DNA from 4 places in the Vibrio sp. TBV020 genome. Region 3 is predicted to be linked to each of the others. Evidence: predicted binding sites of a transcription regulator. Region 3 holds the regulator's gene; each other region holds the start of a gene.
What was found. Region 3 encodes MetJ, which represses methionine synthesis genes. Its sites were predicted from a motif close to TTAGACNTNTANANGTCTAA; they were not measured.

Region 1 (4,219 bases), 1.6 Mb from region 3:
AGATGTTGATGCGATTTCGGTACATAACTCGAATCAGATCGCGAGCAATAATGAAGTGCTGCAAGGGCGTATAGAGTGTCGACTACAAAGCGACAGTCGCAATTTCTTTAAAGGGATCATTAAGCCGAATGAGTTTTATGATGTGACGACCTGTAATCCGCCATTCCACAAGTCATTGCAGGACGCACAGCAAGGTAGTGAGCGAAAGATTAAGAACTTGGCTGCCAATAAGAGCAAACGTGGTCAGGTTGTGGCCCAGTCTCCATCGAGTCGTTCACCTATACTTAACTTTGGTGGGCAAAAAGCGGAGCTATGGTGTCCGGGTGGAGAGGCGGCATTTATCAAGAACATGGCGTTTGAAAGTCGAGATTATGCCAAGCAAGTTTTATGGTTTTCTACGCTAATTTCGAAGAAAGAGAACGTGCGTTGGATGCGAAAAAACCTTGAGAAAGCAGGAGCTCGTGAGGTTAAGGTTGTTGAAATGAGCCAAGGCCAAAAAGTTAGCCGCTTTATAGCATGGACGTTCAAAACAGAAGCAGAACGCCAACAATGGCTGAAGCTAAAAAGCTAATGATTTAACAGGTAGGGAGCAGGGGATATGGAGTTTGAAATTTATATGCCCTGCGAACCAGACTGGATCTGTGATAGTTTGCTTGTTCTATTTGCAGCCTTACTTGTTTTGGGGCTGCTCGGCTTTAGTTACATACTTTATAAAGAATATCGTCGCTTACACAGAATCACTAAACGTAAGCAACGACGTGATATATCTCGTAAGCGTTAACTCATATTCTCTAACTTATTCCTATACTTTTGCTCTAATGCTTTGTTACCCGCGCGTTGCTCTAACTCTATCAGTAGTTGCAACGAAGGCTTCTGGGTTCCGTAGCGTTGGTGAAACTGCATCAGCCTAATTCTAGCGTCGGTGTAATCCCCGTTATCTATCTCTAATTTAGCTAAGTTTAGTAACGATCTTGGACGGTATGGGTCGTGGTCTAATGAGCGATGGAAGTATTGCTGCGCCTGCTCAGTATTACCTGATTTCAAAGCACACAACGCGGCGTTCTCATAGCTAGCGGAAATCAAATAGTAATAAGGTTGATTGATGGCCTTGTTGAAGAACTTATCTGCTTGCTCATAGCGTTCATGTTTACAAAGGAATGTCCCATAGTTATTGAGTACGTTGCCGTTTTTTGGGTGCTGGCTCAATGCGGACTTGTACAGTTTCTCTGCTGATTCGTCTTCACCCACTTTCTCAAAGTAATGGGCAAGAGATAATTGCGCTCGATAATACTTAGGGTCGTGCTCGAGTGCTTTCTCTAGGTTCTCTCGGGCTTTGAGCATATTCCCTTGATTAAGATAACCAATTCCCAATTCAATGCGCGCTTCAGAGCGTTCTCTAGCGTTGGCTGTAGGCGCGTTGTTGGATGGCGCTTCTACAGTCATACAACCAGAAGCGAGTAAAGTAATAGCAAGTAAGGGCAAACGCATAATGTCGACAGAGTTGTGAGTGAAATGAATATATAACTTACTTCTGCCTGTGTGATTAGTTAGGGGAAAAACTATGCGACTGGTTTTGCATTTCGCCTTCTTTTTACAGTGGGGAGATAGACAAAGGGACGTTTAACCTAGAGTTAAATGTCCCTTTTGATTCGATCTAAGATGAGCACTTGGCCAGTAAGAACTAATCGTCCTTAGTAAAGTTGGCCTCACTAAACTTATCAAGATCGTATGGTGTTTGCTGGTAAACACAGTAATTTAGCCAGTTAGAGAAAAGTAGGTGGCCGTGACTACGCCAGCTTGCACAAGGTGGGTTATCTGGATTGTTGTTCGGGTAGTAATTTACCGGAATCGCAGGCTCCATCCCTTCGCCAAGATCTCGTACATATTCGTTATGCAGAGTATGAGAGTCATACTCAGGGTGGCCCGTGACAAATACGTTACGTTTGTCTTTGGTTGCTGCCAAGTAAACTCCAGCAACGTCAGAGGTTGCAAGAACGTCCAAGTCAGTATTCTGTTCTAAGTATTCTGGTGAAAAATCAGCGTAGCGACTATGCGGTGCTAGGAATGTGTCATCAAAACCACGTAATACTGGGTGATATGGCTGGTGGATTTTATGATGATATACCCCAGAAAGCTTCTCTTTACGTGTGCGTTTTGGCAAGTCGTAAAGCAGCTTTAGTCCAGCTTGTGCCGCCCAACATACATACAGTGTTGAGGTGACATGATTGTTCGCCCAGTTCATGATGGTCTTGAGGTGGTCCCAGTAAATCACATCTTCAAACTGAACAAGACCAAGAGGGGCACCAGTGATGATCAGACCATCAAAGTTGCGATCTTTTACCATTTCAAATTGGCGGTAGAAGTTATCAAGGTGTTCGGTTGGCGTGTTTTTACTTGGGCGGTCATCGATGCGCAGCAGTTCAATATCTACTTGCAGCGGGCTATTCGATAGTAAACGTAAGAATTGAGTTTCCGTTTCGATTTTCTTAGGCATAAGATTGAGGATCAGAACCTTAAGCGGACGAATTTCCTGAGTTGATGCACGAGATTCAGGCATCACAAAGATGTTCTCAGTACGTAATACGTCAGATGCAGGTAATTGATCGGGGATCTTAATTGGCACAGCTTACTCCCTAAGCGGTATTATGGACGTCTATACTTCTAAACTTAACGCAATCAGAATGAGATGTCGATAGCAATTTTAGCTACTTCTGTATTAAGATTCGTTTAACGCTCTCTACCCAATTAAATAATGACATTGAAGCTGACCCTCATTCGAGGCCTACCTGGCTCTGGTAAAAGTACCTTAGCTAAAACACTACCTGGTGAACATGTTGAAGCGGACATGTTCTTTGTCGATGAGTCTGGTGAATATCATTATCAAGCGGATAAGATTTCCGATGCCCATCAATGGTGTCAGACGAAAACTAGACAAGCACTCGCCAATAATACCGATGTAGTTGTTTCAAACACGTTTGTTCGACGCTGGGAGATCATGCCTTACTACAAAATGGCCAAACAGTTTGGTGCTTGTTTAGAAGTGATTGAGTGCAGCGGTAATTACGGCAATATCCATGGGGTCGAGCCAGAAGTGATAGCAACAATGAAGAAGCGGTGGCAAGAATGGCGAAACGAAGCCCAGTAGTAGAAATGCTGTCTTATGGTATTTACAAAGAGTGGGACTCTAAATCAAAACACCTACCTAAAATTCAAGAGTTCACAACCAAAGTGCCTGCGGACGAAGAGGTTGAATTTGGCTATATCGTCAACATTAAGAAAGCCAAAGGTGAAGTGATCGAGTTCTGTATTGACCACCCAGGAGTCAAAGGTAAGAAAGGGCAAATACTAGAGCCATTCACGGGTGATTTGCATGTTGGTAGCAACGACTGGGATTTCTATTTGGGAGATACCATACAACTGCTTGACCCGATAGAGGGCTATGAGTCGAATATCGGTAAATGGCGGATGACGATTTCTATGAACCAAAGAGCCATCGCAGACAAAACCTTTGATGTGTTTGCCCGTGATGAAGGGGAGTTTTGGAAACATAGAGGTTTCTAAACTTACCTTGTAACTGATTGATTTTCGATAATTTTATTTATTATAGCTCACTACGTAAAATAACCACAAAAAATTTGTTAATACTTTAGTTTAGACGCTAGCGACTCTCAGAGAACACGTCTATACCTAACTATAGTGCTCAAGGAAAGCGCATTCTGGTTAGGTAAAGGAGTTCTCAATGGCTTTAAGTAATGTCCCACTAAAATATAAAATTGCGTTAGGGGCTGGCATCCCCCTCTTGCTTCTAATATTTCTATCAATCGTTTCCATCGCGAGTTCACGCTCCCAAGTAGAAACCAGTGCGATGGTCGATCATACCCATAAAGTGATTCAGCAAGCGATGAAGATTGAAGCTGCTGCAGTAGACATGGAAACAGGTATGCGTGGCTATCTGCTTGCAGGTAAAACAGAGTTTTTGCAACCGTACGAAAATGGCCAACGAGAATTTACACGACTAGTGACAAGCTTAAAGGTGACGGTGGATGATAACCCGACTCAAGTTACGCGCCTAGGTGAGATAGAAACAACGATCAACGAATGGTTATCCAATGTCACTGAGCCCGCGATTGAACTAAGAGGAAAAGTGGGTGATACGACAACAATGGATGATATTTCAGAATTAGTCGCTGAAGCTCGAGGAAAAACATATTTTGATAAG
Region 2 (4,219 bases), 2.8 Mb from region 3:
TGCCTTTATCTATTTATGTAATGGGTTAAGACTAATCTTGTTCGATATTATCAGTGCTCGCTGAATCCATCTCTTTTTGCGCCTGCTTAGCTTTCTCTATCATAGGGGTGATAGTCGAGCCTTGGATCAAGATTGAAAACACAACAACAGAGTAAGTCATTACCAAGATGATTTCTTTTACATCGATGAGCTTATCTTGGATGACCCAAATACCTGATGGGATAGAGAGCGCCATTGCCAATGCCAAGCCGCCACGTAATCCACCCCAAGTTAGGATTTTAACCGACCATGGGTTGTACTTACGATAGCGCTTAAATCCTATGTAAGATAAGAAGACACTAAGGTAACGTGATGTGAGAACTAGTGGGATTGAGAAAGCCATAAGAATCCAGTCTTCTTTATGGAACTCAAACAGAAGCATCGACATACCGATAAGTAAGAACAGCACGCCATTGAGGAACTCATCAACCAGTTCCCAGAAATGGTCTAAGTGATCTTCACTCTCTTTCGAGAAACCGATAAAGCGAGTCCAGTTGCCGATCATAATACCTGATACAACCATTGCTAACGGACCAGATACATGAAGCACTTCTGCAAATGCATAGCCAGCGGTTGGGATGCCGATGGTTAACAGTAGCTCCATTGAGTGATCGTCAGTAGCACTGATCAAGTAGTGGAATACTAGTCCTAGGACAAAACCGTAAGCGATACCACCAAGAGCTTCCTGAGCGAACAGCATAGTCACACTGCCAACTGTTGGGGCTTCAGTGCCAAACGCGATGGTGAATAGTGTTACGAAGATAACCAAACCAAAGCCGTCATTAAAGAGTGACTCTCCTTCTATCTGAGTAGAGATTCGTTTTGGAGCATCTAACTTTTTAACGATAGCAAGAACAGCAATTGGGTCAGTTGGTGAGATAAGAGCACCAAACAGTAAGCAGTAAACTAAATCAAACTGGATTCCGATAAGCTGACAGAATCCGTATAGAGCAAAACCTATAAAGAAGGTAGAAAATAATGTTGCAGCTAATGCTAGGACTGTAATTTCCCATTTCTGATCTTTTAGGTTTGGTAGCTTGATGCCTAAACCACCGGCAAATAGTAGAAACCCTAAAATACCTTTGAGCAAAAAGTCTTCGAAGTTGATACTTGCGACAGTATTGGATGCAATCTCAGTCAGTTGGAACCAGTCATTCTGGCCTGCAACTAAGATCAAAAGAGATAGCATCATCGAGCCGGCGGTAATTGCAATTGTGGTTTGCATCTTACCTATCTTACTGTTTACAAAGGCTATCAACATAGCTGCTGCAGATAGAAAGCAAAGCGTGTAATAGACTGACATTAGATTCTTACCATGTAACAAAATGTGAATAGGAATTTTCTGCCTAGTTCGTTCAAATAGCAAACATTATTTGTCAGTTTAAAGTCATCAATTTACTCGTTTAGACGTCTAGACTCCTTTTTAATGTGTGATAGGATGGAGTGATAACTAAAGGAATGAGGCTGTACTGTGGGAAGTAATGTAAGGCAACAGATTGAAGCTCAATTAAAGCAACGTATCTTATTGATCGATGGTGGTATGGGCACCATGATCCAAGACTACAAACTGGAAGAGCAAGACTATCGTGGTGAACGTTTTGCTGATTGGCACTGTGATTTAAAAGGCAACAATGACCTTTTGGTTCTTTCCCAGCCAAAACTTATCAAAGATATTCATCTAGAGTATCTTGAAGCTGGTGCAGATATTCTTGAAACCAACACATTTAACGCAACCACTATCGCAATGGCTGACTATGAAATGGAAAGCCTTAGCGAAGAGATTAACTTTGAGGCTGCTAAGTTAGCTAGAGAAGCTGCTGATGAATGGACGGCGAAAACACCTGATAAGCCTCGCTATGTTGCTGGTGTACTTGGTCCTACTAACCGCACTTGTTCTATCTCTCCTGATGTAAATGACCCAGGTTATCGTAATGTTAGTTTTGATGAGCTTGTAGCGGCTTACTCTGAGTCGACTCGAGCGCTAATTAAAGGCGGTTCAGATCTTATTCTTATCGAGACTATCTTCGATACGCTAAATGCGAAGGCGTGTGCTTTTGCAGTCGAAACCGTATTTGAAGAAATGGGTATTAGTTTGCCTGTTATGATTTCAGGCACGATTACCGACGCTTCAGGGCGTACTCTATCGGGCCAAACAACAGAAGCCTTCTACAATTCTCTGCGTCACGTAAAACCTATTTCATTTGGCCTTAACTGTGCACTTGGTCCAGATGAACTCCGTCCTTATGTAGAAGAGCTATCACGCATCTCTGAGTCGTTTGTTTCTGCACACCCTAACGCAGGATTACCAAACGCATTTGGTGAGTATGATCTATCTCCTGAGGGTATGGCTGTCCATGTTAAAGAATGGGCTGAAAGCGGCTTTCTAAACCTCATTGGTGGTTGTTGTGGTACTACTCCAGAACATATTCGTCAGATGGCACAAGCGGTCGAAAGTGTTACTCCGCGTGTATTGCCTGATCTCGTAACAGCATGTCGTTTATCAGGTCTAGAGCCACTAACGATCGAAAAAGAAACACTATTTATCAACGTTGGTGAACGAACCAACGTAACTGGTTCAGCTCGCTTTAAGCGCCTGATCAAAGAAGAACTGTATGACGAAGCTTTAGAGGTTGCCCGTCAGCAAGTTGAAAACGGTGCTCAGATCATCGATATCAACATGGATGAAGGGATGCTTGACGCTGAAGCATGTATGGTGCGCTTTTTGAATCTATGTGCCTCTGAGCCAGAGATTTCAAAAGTACCAATCATGGTTGACTCTTCAAAGTGGGAGGTTATCGAAGCTGGCCTTAAATGTATTCAGGGCAAAGGTATCGTTAACTCGATCTCGCTAAAAGAAGGTAAAGAGAAGTTTGTTGAGCAGGCTAAGCTGATCCGCCGTTATGGTGCTGCCGTTATCGTGATGGCATTTGACGAAGTTGGCCAAGCGGAAACCCGTGAACGTAAATTAGAAATCTGTACTAACGCTTATCGAATTCTTGTAGATGAAGTAGGCTTCCCACCAGAAGATATCATCTTTGACCCGAATATCTTTGCAGTCGCTACAGGTATTGAAGAGCACAACAACTACGCTGTTGATTTCATCGAAGCGGTAGCTGACATCAAACGAGACTTGCCGCATGCGATGATTTCGGGTGGTGTGTCTAACGTTTCATTCTCTTTCCGAGGTAATAACTACGTTCGTGAAGCGATTCACGCCGTGTTCCTATACCACTGTTTCAAGAATGGTATGGATATGGGAATTGTTAACGCAGGTCAGCTAGAGATCTACGATAACGTGCCTGATAAGTTACGCGAAGCGGTGGAAGATGTCGTTCTTAACCGCCGTGAAGACGGTACAGAGCGCCTGCTTGATATAGCTGCTGAATATGCTGGTAAAGGTGTCGGTAAAGAAGAAGATGCTTCTGCACTTGAATGGCGTACTTGGCCAGTAGAGAAACGTCTCGAACATGCGCTAGTTAAGGGCATTACCGAGTTCATTATTGAAGATACAGAAGAAGCACGTGTTAATGCATCTAAACCATTAGAGGTGATTGAAGGCCCGCTAATGGATGGTATGAACGTTGTCGGCGACCTGTTTGGTGAAGGCAAGATGTTCTTACCTCAGGTGGTTAAATCTGCTCGTGTAATGAAACAGGCAGTTGGTCACTTAGAGCCTTTCATCAATAAAGAAAAACAGGCAGGCTCTACCAACGGTAAGATTCTGCTTGCGACAGTAAAAGGGGATGTTCACGATATTGGTAAGAATATTGTTGGTGTCGTACTTCAGTGTAATAACTACGAGATCATTGATCTTGGTGTCATGGTTCCTTGTGAGCAAATCCTTAAAGTTGCCAAAGAAGAGAATGTCGACATCATTGGTTTGTCTGGCTTAATCACTCCTTCATTAGATGAGATGGTTCATGTCGCCAAAGAAATGGAACGTCTAGATTTTGATTTACCGTTGCTGATTGGTGGTGCAACAACATCCAAGGCCCATACGGCCGTTAAAATTGAGCAAAACTACAAACATCCAGTGGTTTATGTGAATAACGCCTCTCGAGCCGTAGGTGTATGTACTTCTTTATTATCTGATGAGCTACGTCCTGCATTCGTAGAAAAACTCGATGCAGATTATGAACGCGTTCGTGATCAGCATAACCGTAAGAAGCCGCGCACTAAG
Region 3 (4,219 bases):
GCTCACTCGCTTCATCTAAACGGAGTAGTGGTAATAAACAAGCGTCAGAGACCAAACGAGGGTCGGCACTGTAAACGCCCGCTACGTCACTCCATATCGTCACTTGGCTTGCTTCTGCCAATGCACCAATAACAGTTGCGGAGTAGTCAGAACCGTTACGACCTAGTAGAACCGTATGGCCTTGACTATCTTGAGCCATAAAGCCAGTGATCACGATGCGGTGATGTGAATGCTGTGCGAGAACTTCTTTAATGAGCGGATAAGAAGTACCGAAGTCTACTTCTGGTTGCGTGCCTGCTTCGGCGCGAAGAAATGCTCGAGCATCTTGTGCTACCGCAGGCAATTCACTTTGATTAAGAAGGGCTGAGAGCAAGCGAGAAGACCACATTTCACCGTGACCTAAAACGGCTGCTTTCTCTGCCTCAGTCAATGGTGAGGTGAGTTCTCCTAAAGTACTGAACTCATCACGAAGCGTCGCCAATAGTTTGGTTTTTTCTTCACCATCTAACAGTTCTTCTACTAATCCAATTTGAAATTGGCGCAGTGCTTGAAGCTCTTCATGCGCAATACGGCCATCTTTGGTAAGTGCCTCTAGAAATTCGATCAGACGGTTTGTTGTTTTACCTGCGGCCGAAACAACAATCAGATCATCAGGTTTAGAGTACTCTTTTAATATTCCAACTACTCGGCGGTAGCACTCTGGGTCTGCTAAGCTGCTGCCACCAAACTTATGTAGCTGACGAACAATAGACATTAGAAGGCCTCCTTAGCTTTAGCAAAGGCCTGCTCTAAATCATCAATCAGGTCATCGGCATCTTCTAGGCCTACAGATAAGCGTAGTAACTGCTGTGAAACGCCTGCTTCAGCAAGTGCTTCTTCACCCATTGCTCGGTGTGTCATCGATGCAGGGTGACAAATAAGGCTTTCTACACCACCAAGAGATTCAGCCAGAGAGAACAGTGCCAGTTCGCCAACAAAAAACTTCAACTGATCGAAGCTACCAGCAAACTCAAAGCTAAGCATAGAGCCGAAACCAGATTGCTGTTTCTTGGCAATCTCATGGCCAGGATGGTCTGGTAAGCTCGGGTGGTAGATGTTGCCGACCAGTTCTTGAGTCTGCAAGAAATCTAAGATCTTACTTGAGCTCTCTTCATGTACCTTCATACGAGCACCAAGTGTACGAATACCACGTAGGGTCATATAGCTGTCAAACGGTGTTCCCGTTGCGCCAATACAGTTCCCCCACCAGGCTAGCTCTTCAGCGTGCTGTTCCGATTTAGTAATGACCACACCACCAATGACATCTGAATGACCATTGATGTACTTGGTTGTGGAATGAATTACAAAGTCAGCACCTAGCTCTAAAGGCTTTTGGAACACCGGTGTCAAAAAGGTATTGTCGACAGCGACTAGAGCGCCAACTTGCTTGGCTTTTTCACATACATCTGCAATATCAACGACGCGCACTAATGGGTTGGATGGAGTCTCTAAAAGAATCAATTTTGGCTTTTTGGCAATCGCGGCTGCAAATGCTTGTTCATCGGATTGATCAACAAACTCGACCTTGAAATCACCTTTATTCGCTCGCGTATTGAATAGACGGTAGGTACCGCCATAGCAGTCATGCGGTGCTACGATAAGATCGTCAGGACCTAAAAATGTAGAGACCCAAAGATTAAGAGCTGAAGTACCACAGTTAGTGACCACTGCTCCTTTACCTGATTCTAGTTCGAATAGAGCGGTTTCAAGCAAACCACGGTTAGGGTTACCTGAGCGGGTATAGTCGTATTTTGGTACTTCACCAAAAGCTGGGAAGCCATAGTTGGTCGATAGGTAGATTGGTGGAACAACTGCGTGATGCTGAGTGTCAGACTCGATACCAGTACGTACCGCGATTGTGGCTGGTTTGCGGGTGTTCATAAGTGTTTCCTTTCGAACTTTAGTGACTTCTAGTAGGGAATACGCTATACCTGTCTGTTGTTAGATATATGTTATTCCAATTCCATATCTGTTCACTTTACTTGTCATTTTTGTGGCCGTCAACACTTCTAGACGTCTATATGTCTTTGCTTATGGCCATAAATCCCGCTAAAATTGCGCTTTCTAATTTCAAACATAAATATTTACAAAAGGTGCGCAATGGCAGATTGGAATGGCGAATACATAAGCCCATATGCTGAACATGGAAAGAAAAGCGAACAAGTAAAGAAGATTACGGTTTCTATTCCATTGAAAGTATTGAAGGTATTGACTGATGAACGCACGCGTCGTCAGATTAATAACCTACGCCACGCAACCAATAGTGAGCTACTGTGTGAAGCATTTCTCCATGCCTACACTGGCCAACCATTGCCGACGGATGAAGATTTACGTAAAGATCGCCCAGACGATATTCCTGCAGAAGTGAAAAAACTGATGACAGAGATGGGTATTGAGTTCGAAGCATTTGACGAAGAATAATAAAAACCACAAGCACCTTAGTTTTTCGCTGTGAGCCAATACTGAATAGATACAAAAAAACCGCTGTCCATTGGAGAGCGGTTTTTTATTATCCGTGATTAAAGCGGATTAGCTTGCCATGTAGTTCTCTGGCATTTCGATACGAGCAACACCTGAATCAACCGCTGCTTGAGCTACTGCTTTTGCTACACGCGGAAGTAAACGTGAATCCATTGGCTTAGGAATGATGTAACCAGGGCCAAATGATAGTGATTCAACACCTGCTGCAGCAAGAACTTCAGCTGGTACTTCTTCTTTAGCTAGCTGACGAATCGCATCAACCGCTGCTAGTTTCATTTCGTCATTGATTTCACTTGCGCGAACGTCTAGTGCACCACGGAAAATGAATGGGAAACAAAGTACGTTGTTTACTTGGTTAGGGTAGTCACTACGGCCTGTACCCATAATAAGATCATCACGAACTTCATGAGCAAGCTCTGGCTTGATTTCTGGATCAGGGTTTGAACATGCGAATACAACAGGCTTGTCTGCCATTAGTTTTAGCGCTTCTGGTGACAGTAGATTAGGACCAGATACACCTAGGAACAGATCAGCACCTTCAATCACGTCTTCTAGTGTGCGCTTATCTGTGTTGTTGGCGAACAGTTGTTTGTATTCGTTTAGATCGTCACGACGAGTGTGAATAACGCCCTTACGGTCAAGCATGTAGATTTTTTCACGCATTGCGCCACATTTGATCAGTAGCTCCATACATGCAACCGCTGCAGCACCCGCGCCAAGACAAACAATAGTCGCTTCTTCTAGTTTTTTACCTTGCAGCTCAATTGCGTTAAGCATGCCTGCAGCAGTAACGATCGCAGTACCGTGTTGGTCATCATGGAATACTGGTACGTCACAGCGTTCAATAAGTTGCTTTTCAATTTCAAAACAGTCTGGTGCTTTGATGTCTTCAAGGTTAATACCACCGAATGTGTCGGCGATGTTTGCTACGGTATCAACAAACTCTTCGATTGTGCGGTGTTTAACTTCAATATCAATCGAGTCTAGGCCTGCAAAACGTTTAAATAGAAGAGATTTACCTTCCATTACTGGTTTTGACGCTAGAGGGCCTAAGTTACCTAAACCAAGAATCGCGGTGCCGTTAGAGATAACCGCAACCATATTTCCTTTAGAAGTGTATTTGTAAACGTTATCGGCGTTTTGCGCGATTTCACGTACAGGTTCTGCCACGCCAGGGCTGTATGCTAGTGCGAGATCTTTTGCTGTTTCAGCTGGAGTAGTTAGTGCAACTGCAATTTTTCCTGGGGTAGGATAAGCATGGTAGTCCAGTGCTTGTTGGCGGAATTGTTCTTCAGGGGATAGTTCTTGGCGATTGTCATCTGACATGGGTGTAGGTACTCGTTAATAATTATAAATGAAAGGGGGAAATCCATTTTAGAGTAACTAAGTCAAGCTGCATAGGTCAGAATGCGAGCTAAAGCAATAAAATGCGGTAAATGACTGGAGATAAGACCAGATGAATAGAGATATGGCTAGCGAATACGAAATTTAGTAATAGATTACTCTGTAAAATACCAAGTTATTCGGTACCCGATAACAAAAAAGGACGCCTGAGCGTCCTTTTTAGATTCGGTTAAGCAGAAATTACTTCTTGCTTGATAGAGCACCGAAACGCTTGTTAAAGCGATCAACACGGCCGCCTGTATCAACGATACGTTGCTTACCAGTGTAGAATGGGTGACATTTGTCACATACGTCT
Region 4 (4,219 bases), 1.0 Mb from region 3:
AAATCAGAGACTTCATCGCGTAATGCCAATGCTAACTGGTCAGCGATTTCTTTACGCGTGATATCTTCACGGGGGAACGTCCAGCATAGAATTGTTACAGGTCCGGTGAGCATCCCTTTCATTTGTTTAGACGTTAGCGACTGCGCATAGGTTGCCCACTCTACAGTGATAGGCTTCTCGCGCTCAATATCAGCAACAACAATCGCAGGTTTTACACAGCGTGAACCATAGCTTTGTACCCAACCAAATTTAGTTGTTTGAAAGCCCGCTAGGTTTTCGGCGAAGTACTCCACCATATCGTTACGCTCAGCTTCCCCATGAACGAGAACATCTAAGTCGAGTGCCTCTTGTCGTTTTACCGCATCTTTAATGTGCCCTTTAAGCGCTACTTCATATTCTTCCTGGGACAGTTTTCCGCTGCGAAATGCGCTACGCTGAACACGAATCTCACTTGTTTGAGGAAACGAGCCAATCGTTGTTGTAGGGAATAGTGGCAAGCCTAGGACTTTACTCTGGTGAGCAACTCGTTCAACATAAGGTTCCGTTCGCTCAGCCAAGCATTTGGTAATACTATTAAGACGAGCCTGTACCTGTGGTTTGTTTACGTGAGTCGCTGTTTTACGGTTTTGAATCGGTGCACTGTAGGTATCACACGCTAAGATTGCCTCTTGGCTGCCATCTAACGCTTGACCAAGTAACGCCACTTCCGTCACTTTTTGTTTAGCGAATGCAAACCAACTTTGGACTTCATCACTTAATTCAGGCTCTAGATCTAGATCGACTGGGCTATGTAATAGTGAACAAGAACTTGCTAACCAAAGTCTTTCACCAAGATTTTCTTTTATCGGTTTAAGTAGCTCAAACTGCGCACTTAAATCCGCTCGCCAAACGTTACGACCATTGACGACTCCCGCCGATAACACCCAGTTTTCAGGTAATTTGCTAGCAACAATGTTTAACTGTTCCGGTGAAGCAGATAAATCTATGTGAAGGCCATCAACGTTGAGTTCGACAATGTTATCTAGAGTGTCTACAACTGAGTCAAAATACGTGGCCAAAAGAACTTTTACGTCGCTTCGGATTACTTGATAGGCTAACTTAAATGAATCTAACCATGGTTTGTCTAGTTCAAGCGCCAGAATTGGCTCATCAATTTGCACCCATTCAACACCTTGTTTCGCTAGCTTAGCCAGTATCGCTTGGTATGCCGTCAATAAGCGAGGGAGTAACGTTAATCGGTCAAATCCTTGGTCTACTTCTTTGCCCAGATATAGATAGCTCAAAGGCCCGAGTAAGACTGGCTTTACATTATGACCAGCTTGAACAGCCTCATTAACTTCTTCGAATAATTGCGGCCAACTTACTTCGAAAGTGTCCTCTTGGCTAAATTCTGGAACAATATAGTGGTAGTTCGTATTAAACCATTTGGTCATGTCCGATGCAGCATGACCACTACAACCACAACCTGCTTGTGACTGACCTCGCCCCACTTTGAACAATGTATCAAGATCTGGGAAACCATTTTGATGACGTTTAGGCACATGACCAAGCAGTAGCGTTGTAGTTAACACATGGTCATACCAAGCAAAATCTCCTGCAGTTACGAAGTCTAAGCCGGCATCTTGTTGCGTTTTCCAGTTCTTGCTACGCAGCTGACTTCCAACCGATTTAAGCTCGGCCTGAGAAATTTCGCCACGCCAATACTTTTCCAGAGCAAATTTCAGCTCTCGTTTTTCACCGATGCGAGGGTAACCTAGTATATGAGTCGTTGTTGTCATTTGTTCATCCTTAAATTTTACAAGTCTTATTCGTTATTTTGTTCAGTTCACCACAAGGATGTCTGGATGGCTAAACTATCTCGCTAAACCGAGTGGACGACAATCTCCAAATACTCAACTTGTTTATTAGTTTTCTTCATAATGACAAACACTCTCTTTCGACTAATTAATAAATAAACACCAAAATTTTTAGACGTCTAGATGTTTACACCTCTACAAAAACACGTTAGGTTAATAATATTCATGCTTAGAAAGTTTGACTGAAGGGACTTCATGATAGAGCTAAAGCACTTACGAACATTAACCACGCTGAGAGACACAGGTTCACTCACTGCAACGGCAACAACGTTGCATTTGACCCAGTCCGCCCTGTCTCACCAAATTAAAGATTTGGAGTCGAGGATTGGTGGGCAATTGTTTCTGCGTAAAACTAGGCCAGTTAAATTCACCTCCGAAGGCAAGATATTACTTAAGCTAGCCGATGATGTGTTACCGCGCTTAGCCAAAGCAGAAAATGAAATCGCGAGCCTGAAAGAAGACGTCAATGGTCGACTGCATATGGCGATTGAATGTCACTCTTGCTTCCAATGGTTAATGCCTGCACTTAAGGAATATCAAGTTGCTTGGCCAAGCGTGACACTCGACTTTTCCTCCGGATTTGGGTTTGAGCCATTGCCAGCATTGATGGGTGGGGAACTTGATCTTGTGATCACTTCAGATATTCAGCCCAGGTCCGAAGTGCACTACGAGCCATTGTTTGATTTCGAGATGCGTTTAGTCACTTCTATTTCACACCCACTGGCGCAAAAAGAGTGTATTGAGCCAGAAGATCTTGTCGATCAAACGATGCTATCTTACCCGGTACAAAAAAGCCGTTTAGATGTAGTTAAACACTTTTTGCAACCCGTTGGTATTGAGCCAGCTAAGTGGAAGCAAGCAGACAACACATTGATGTTAATTCAGATGGTTTCCGCGGGGCTGGGTGTTGCAGCGCTCCCAAATTGGGCGATCAGTGAGTTTTCTCGCCAAGGCTTGATTAGCAGTATCCCACTTGGAAACGGTTTGTGGCGACGCTTGTTTGCTGCGACACGACATGCAGACAAAGATAAGCGTTATTTACAAGCTTTCTTCAATACCGCAAGGCAGCAATCCCAAAGTCACCTAGATGGAATTAAAACTGTCTAGTTAGAGATCAAAAAAAGGAGGCATAGCACCTTTTTTTATTCCAACCGGGATAAATAGATGTTTTGACATTACGCCGGAAAAATCGCTTAGAGCAAGACATAGATTGCAGGTAGCTAGTTGATCTACCTACAAAAGCTATAACGCTGCTATCAGCGATTTTAACCAGCTAGAATGAACAGATATTTACTCTGGTTGGTATCATTATCTGTCGTAAGATTTGAACTGATTGGTCAAAGGATCATACTGATAACCAAGCACATCTAGCTTACCTATCACTGCTTCAACATCCATTTCATACATTGAGACAAGTTCTTCAAAACTGTCACATTCTAAACGTAGCTTTTCGTTTACTATGCCCAACAAAATGATGCTATCAAAGTTGCTCACATTGCTTAGGTCCATGACGGCCTCCTATTCCACACTTACTTATTCAAGCGTAGACATAAATTGACCGAAATGAAGTGAAGTTGATCGAAACTCCTACTCTTTACAGAGCAAATAATGCCTGATTCGACGTCGCAGACAATAGTAAAAAGATTAACGCAATCGCCAGTTGGCCTTTATTAATCTCTTTTGAAGCAAGTAAGTGCCAACACCATGCCACAATTGCAGTAATCAGCAGTGCAAACCCTGTTAGCAAAGGCTGAGTCACAGATGCGAGTACATCACTGTCCAAACCAAAAGTTTTAAGCAAGATAGTGAGAGACATAAGCATAGCGGCAACAACACCAGTAACCGGTAAGATTCGATGGAATGCTTGTAAGCGTGTGCGCGCAATCGTCAACAGTAAATGCGCCAGCATCGCACCAAGTAAGAATATTTGCACCACGACACTCAAACCCGCGGCTAACGTTGGCTGTTCAAAGATTTGAATACCGACATAGGCAAGCGCTAAACCATTAGCGAGGTACATTACCCAAATTGGGCCTTGATCGCGTGTCTTCTTGGTTTGAACTTGGGAATAAAAATAAGCAATGGCGAAGACCACCATCATAGCTTCGATACGCAGAGAGGCAACGGCAAGCCAAAGTATCGCTAGTGACGGCAACATTTTGTGGACTCGTCCTCGTTGACCAGGACAAATATCGCCCTTAACAAGAATAAGGGTCAAAAGAAGTTGAGCGCCCAATAACATTGGGGCAAACACGGCAAGTAGCTGCTGGATCATGGTGTCATCAAACAAAAATTATTATTGGATGCGGATAATAGCAGACTGATTTTTTTTAGCTATCAGTGAAGTAGGTCAATATGTCTTG

Region 1: the regulator MetJ is predicted to act here: its motif matches at 2,646-2,665, upstream of metA (homoserine O-succinyltransferase).
Region 2: the regulator MetJ is predicted to act here: its motif matches at 1,443-1,462, upstream of metH (methionine synthase).
Region 4: the regulator MetJ is predicted to act here: its motif matches at 1,968-1,987, upstream of metE (5-methyltetrahydropteroyltriglutamate--homocysteine S-methyltransferase).

Annotation. Positions count from the first base shown of each region.
Region 1 is NZ_JBEEAQ010000003.1:1,680,993-1,685,211, forward strand. Features, by position in the region: gene rlmF (23S rRNA (adenine(1618)-N(6))-methyltransferase RlmF) at 1-571, shown strand, start outside; gene AAFX28_RS15945 (hypothetical protein) at 599-781, shown strand; gene pilW (type IV pilus biogenesis/stability protein PilW) at 778-1,488, opposite strand; gene metA (homoserine O-succinyltransferase) at 1,682-2,623, opposite strand; gene AAFX28_RS15960 (ATP-binding protein) at 2,753-3,145, shown strand; gene AAFX28_RS15965 (DUF3859 domain-containing protein) at 3,124-3,561, shown strand; gene AAFX28_RS15970 (methyl-accepting chemotaxis protein) at 3,740-4,219, shown strand, end outside.
Region 2 is NZ_JBEEAQ010000003.1:517,768-521,986, forward strand. Features, by position in the region: gene AAFX28_RS10375 (cation:proton antiporter) at 32-1,342, opposite strand; gene metH (methionine synthase) at 1,511-4,219, shown strand, end outside.
Region 3 is NZ_JBEEAQ010000003.1:3,292,005-3,296,223, reverse strand. Features, by position in the region: gene AAFX28_RS23150 (bifunctional aspartate kinase/homoserine dehydrogenase II) at 1-754, opposite strand, end outside; gene AAFX28_RS23145 (O-succinylhomoserine (thiol)-lyase) at 754-1,920, opposite strand; gene metJ (met regulon transcriptional regulator MetJ) at 2,140-2,460, shown strand; gene AAFX28_RS23135 (malic enzyme-like NAD(P)-binding protein) at 2,569-3,846, opposite strand; gene rpmE (50S ribosomal protein L31) at 4,105-4,219, opposite strand, start outside.
Region 4 is NZ_JBEEAQ010000003.1:2,280,415-2,284,633, forward strand. Features, by position in the region: gene metE (5-methyltetrahydropteroyltriglutamate--homocysteine S-methyltransferase) at 1-1,778, opposite strand, end outside; gene metR (HTH-type transcriptional regulator MetR) at 2,052-2,963, shown strand; gene AAFX28_RS18395 (DUF4250 domain-containing protein) at 3,165-3,365, opposite strand; gene AAFX28_RS18400 (hypothetical protein) at 3,451-4,131, opposite strand; gene AAFX28_RS18405 (EAL domain-containing protein) at 4,187-4,219, opposite strand, start outside.